One region of the Pseudomonas triclosanedens genome, then DNA from elsewhere that is predicted to be linked to it. Evidence: riboswitches for the same ligand, from Rfam matches in the RefSeq annotation. Region 1 holds a riboswitch; the other holds the start of a gene.
What was found. Region 1 has a riboswitch for fluoride ahead of OU419_RS16365 (hypothetical protein). Riboswitches for the same ligand answer to the same signal wherever they lie in the genome.
Positions count from the first base shown of each region.

Region 2: it holds a riboswitch for fluoride, as region 1 does, so the genes downstream of both, crcB (fluoride efflux transporter CrcB) here and OU419_RS16365 (hypothetical protein) in region 1, are expected to answer to the same signal.

Region 1 is NZ_CP113432.1:3,560,760-3,563,219, reverse strand. Features, by position in the region: gene OU419_RS16370 (calcium:proton antiporter) at 1-603, opposite strand, end outside; gene OU419_RS16365 (hypothetical protein) at 694-1,041, opposite strand; fluoride riboswitch at 1,420-1,491, opposite strand; gene OU419_RS16360 (Chromate resistance protein ChrB) at 1,914-2,460, shown strand, end outside.
Region 2 is NZ_CP113432.1:1,243,252-1,245,711, forward strand. Features, by position in the region: gene groL (chaperonin GroEL) at 1-1,107, shown strand, start outside; fluoride riboswitch at 1,183-1,245, shown strand; gene crcB (fluoride efflux transporter CrcB) at 1,311-1,694, shown strand; gene OU419_RS05895 (DUF190 domain-containing protein) at 1,711-2,031, shown strand; gene OU419_RS05900 (phosphatase PAP2 family protein) at 2,039-2,460, opposite strand, start outside.

The DNA.
Region 1 (2,460 bases):
TGCCGAAGCGGTGCGCTCGACGTGGACGTATTCGTGCAGCCAGGCGGTCGATTTGGCCGCGTGCAACACGTACAGAACTGCTGCCGCAGTGGACGCGAACGCGAGTTGCGCACCGTTGAATTGGGGGCCTGGCCCGCTGCGAGTGAATGAAGGCAAGACCATAGTGAGAGTCGCGACCGTTGCGACCGTCGCAAAGGCCGAACCCGAGATGAAAGCATCGAACCGCACTATTTCCTCGCGCCGCGTGCTTACCAGCAGCGCGAGCCCCAACATGCCGTTGCAGCACAACATCAGCGATGAAAACACCGTGTCGCGTGCGAGTGTCAATGCTGCGGAGCTTGCATAGGTCATCACCGAAACCACAAAGCCCGCTTCCACGACCGTGACGCTCAATGCCAGAATCAGGGTTCCCAGGATGGGGCCTACGCGGCTGGCGACGACCTGGGCGTGATGCACGGCAGCGAGTACCGCGGCCACAATCGTTGCGAGCAGCACCGGGAATACCAGCCCTTGCAGTACAGCGTGGCGCGTCGCAATGACGATGGCTGTTGCTAGCGCCGTGACCAGCAAAGCCCATCTGGAAAGTCTTCCTGTGCGCGTCATGGAGTGCATTTTTTAGGTGTATTCAAGTAGGTGCCACCACGTAGCGCAGAAAGTGAAGTCAGCGCGGGCAGCATAGGAACAGGTCAAGCCTCACTTCCAATCCGACTTATCAACGCTACCGTCTTCTTGCTCGATCATCTCCTTCAGAAGTCGCTTGATTCTTTGCAGCTTTCGGTACTCGATCAGTGCATGGATGATCTGTGTCCACACGAAACCCGTGAACGCCAGCCAAAACGCCAAAGTGCCCGCCCCGATGATCCGCAGTCGCTGATAGTCCTGACCATGCAGCCAGAACGCCCAAGCCACAAGATTGACGCCGACCCAGCCTAGCCACATCAGCACTACCCTGAACACCAACTTCGTGTGCTGTTCTATGGCCACCTGCATTGCGGCATCAATCCGCGGCGGCGTCTTGCCGGCCTTGCGCTTGGCTGTCATCTGAACCTCCAAGGGTTCCGCAGCAAGACTTCGGGCCAGGTGACTTCCTCACAATCAGTAGCTGGTGCGCAGCCGTTGGCCGCATTCCTGGGTTCAGTCAGAAACGGTAGGCAGATGCTGTTCGGTATGGGATGCCACCGCATGGCATTGGCACCACGGCGGGCCGTCTGCGCCTGGGCATATCTGTGGCAGGTCGCGGCAGTACCTGCGTCTGTTAGACCCGAAAAATCAAGCAGGCCCAGTCGCCTACTGCCACAGGATGGTCGTTCGTGAGGTTTGTTGTTCGATAGATATGACATGTGATCGTGTACGGAAGAAACCGAACGACCCGATCACAGTCTGCGGACGCAAAAGAAACCCACAGCCCTGGAGGATCAGGGACCTGTAGGCATCATCAGCCGCATATAAAACGACGGCGGTTAGAGGAGGAATGCCATCTCCGCGTGATGCGAGAGATATTAACCAGCGCCGGTTGGGTTGACAACGCCCGCGGACTTTTACCCCTGGAGGACAGCGGTGGCCGTGCGGGCGATCACTCCCGATGCCGCAGAACGAAGTGCGTCGCCTCGCAGAACCGGGACAACGCGCCGGATGTTGCCGCGCGATCAGTGTGTGACCATCGACTGCAACTGCTCGGTCACGCCGGGTTCGACGAGCACGCACGGCTGCTTGTCGGCGACAGGCACGTTGAACACGCGAGCGAACACCTCGCGCTTCAGCCGCGCCGTTGGCAAGCGAAGCGCACAGGCCCGCATGGGCCGAAGGCGTCAGGGGCCAAAGCCGGATGGCCGCGACTCGACACGAGGCGCGGGGCGTAGCCCGCGAACCCGCCGGCGGCACACCGGGATGCAAAAACAATATGAACATTAAAAATGTTACGGCTGTTGCTATGTTACGGTCGTTTCGTTATGATTGTACGGATGAAAGCACAAAACTGGCTGCTACTAACCTACAAGGTACCCGCCGAACCGGCGAAAAAACGCATCGCCCTCTGGCGCAAGCTCAAGGGCATGGGTGCCGTCTATCTTCAGAACGGCGTCTGCCTACTGCCGAAAAACGACGATCACACGCGCCGCCTCAAGATCATCGAGAACGAGATCGACGAAATGGCGGGCGAATCGGTGTTGCTCGAAACCGTCGCGCTGGATAAGGCGCAGGAAGACAAGGTGGTTGGGCGTTTCAAGGCCGATCGCGACGAGGAATACGTCGAGTTCATCGACAAGTGCAGCGACTTCGAGGCCGAGATTGCGAAAGAGACGGCCGCGAAGCACTTCACCTACGCCGAGCTGGAAGAAAACGACGTCGATCTGAAGAAGCTCCAGACCTGGCTGGAGAAGATCCGCAAGCTCGATTTCTACGTCGGCACGCGCGCCGCCGAGGCGACCGATCGCCTGGCGCAATGCGAGGCGCTGCTCGACG
Region 2 (2,460 bases), 2.3 Mb from region 1:
GAAGGCTCGGGCCTGGAAAACGAACTGTCCGTCGTAGAAGGCATGCAGTTCGACCGTGGCTATCTGTCTCCCTACTTCATCAACAAGCCGGACACCATGGTCGCCGAGCTCGACAGCCCGCTGCTGCTGCTGGTCGACAAGAAGATCTCCAACATCCGCGAAATGCTGCCGGTGCTGGAAGCTGTCGCCAAGGCCGGCCGCCCGCTGCTGATCGTGGCTGAAGACGTCGAAGGCGAAGCCCTGGCTACTCTGGTCGTCAACAACATGCGCGGCATCGTGAAAGTCGCTGCCGTCAAGGCCCCGGGCTTCGGTGATCGCCGCAAGGCCATGCTGCAGGACATCGCCATCCTGACCGGCGGTACCGTCATCTCCGAAGAAGTCGGTCTGAGCCTGGAAGGCGCCACCCTGGAGCACCTGGGTAACGCCAAGCGCGTAGTCCTGAGCAAGGAAAACACCACCATCATCGACGGTGCTGGCGCTCAAGCCGACATCGAAGCTCGCGTCCTGCAGATCCGCAAGCAGGTCGAAGAGACTTCCTCCGACTACGACCGTGAGAAGCTGCAAGAGCGTCTGGCCAAGCTGGCTGGCGGTGTTGCCGTGATCAAGGTTGGCGCTGCCACCGAAGTCGAGATGAAAGAGAAGAAAGCCCGCGTTGAAGACGCCCTGCACGCTACCCGCGCTGCTGTGGAAGAGGGCGTGGTTCCTGGCGGCGGCGTCGCCCTGGTTCGCGCCCTGCAGGCTATCGAAGGTCTGAAAGGCGACAACGAAGACCAGAACGTCGGTATCGCCCTGCTGCGTCGCGCTGTCGAGGCTCCGCTGCGCCAGATCGTTGCCAACTCCGGCGACGAGCCGAGCGTAGTGGTCGACAAGGTCAAGCAAGGTTCGGGCAACTTCGGCTACAACGCTGCTACCGGCGTGTACGGCGACATGATCGAGATGGGTATCCTCGATCCGGCCAAAGTCACCCGTTCGGCTCTGCAAGCTGCTGCTTCCATCGGCGGCCTGATGGTCACCACCGAGGCGATGGTTGCCGAAGTGATCGACGATAAAGCCGCTCCGGCCATGCCGGACATGGGCGGCATGGGCGGCATGGGCGGCATGATGTAAGCCACCCGGCACCCCTGCTGTAAGGAAGAGCCCCGCCTAGGCGGGGCTTTTTCATGTCCGAGTGTTGTGCCAGTATTCGCGGCAGGAGATGGCATTCCTCCTTCAACCGCCCTCGTGGCTGATGATGCCTACGCATTGACCTGGAAAGGCGCGTAGGCGCTCGTCTGCAGCCTGTCCAGTAACCCATCCCTCAGGACAGGATCATGTGGAAACCCATTCTTGCCGTATCCGTGGGCGCCGCCCTCGGCGCGCTGCTGCGCTGGGCGCTCGGACTCAAGCTCAATAGCCTGTTGCCGTCGATGCCGCCGGGCACCCTGGTCGCCAACCTGGTGGGCGGATACATCATCGGTGCGGCCATCGCTTTCTTCGCCAACAGTCCCGGCCTCGCGCCAGAATGGCGGTTACTGATCATCACCGGCTTCTGCGGCGGCCTTACCACCTTCTCGACCTTTTCCGCCGAAGTGGTGGTGCTGCTTCAGCAGGGCCGCGTGGCATGGGCTCTGGGCACCGTCGCCACGCACCTGCTCGGGTCGCTGCTGATGACCATGCTGGGTCTGTTATCGGTCCATTGGCTGATGGCCAGATAGAGGCGGGGAGGTAGAGATGAATGGCTTCCAGTTGAAGTTCTTCACCCAGCAGGATCGCAAGTACGCCGGGCTGCCACTGGCCCAATGGCTGCTGGAGGAAGCGCGCCGGCAAGGCGTACGCGGTGCCACCCTGATGACCGCCAGCGAAGGTTTCGGAAAGGCCGGGCGTATTCACTACGCGCATTTCTTCGAACTGGCCGACCAGCCGCAGGAGGTCACGATGGCGGTCAGTGCCGAGGAGTCAGAACGGATTTTCGAGTCGATCCGCCAGGCTGGCGTCAGACTGTTCTACGTGAAGACGCCAATCGAGTTCGGCGTCTTCGGCGAAGAGGAGTGATCGGCTGTCAGCTGCTTTGCGCCGCGTCCAGCTCGGCGGATTGTTCCGTGGCCGTTCGTGGTGCCGGGCGATACAGCAACAGCGCATAGAAGCCCAGGCAGATCATCCAGTCGAACAGTGCGGTCCAGATGTTGTGCGACAGGAAGTGGGCGCCCTGCATCATGCGCGAGATAGAGAACAGGCTGCCCAGGCCGAAGGCGAACCAGAACGCATAGCGTGCCAGGCGCGGCTTGCGGTCGCGCAGTGCGAAGTACAGCGCGAACAGCACGAAGCCGGAGGATGCGTGTCCGCCCGGCCAGCAGCGGCCAGGGTGCGTGGTCGGCGGGCGCGGGGTCAGCAGCGAGCTGTAGACTTCCTTGCCGCCGAATTGCGCCAGGTCCCACGGGCATTGCACGGCGGTGAGCGCCTTCAGCGGGGTGACGATGCTCG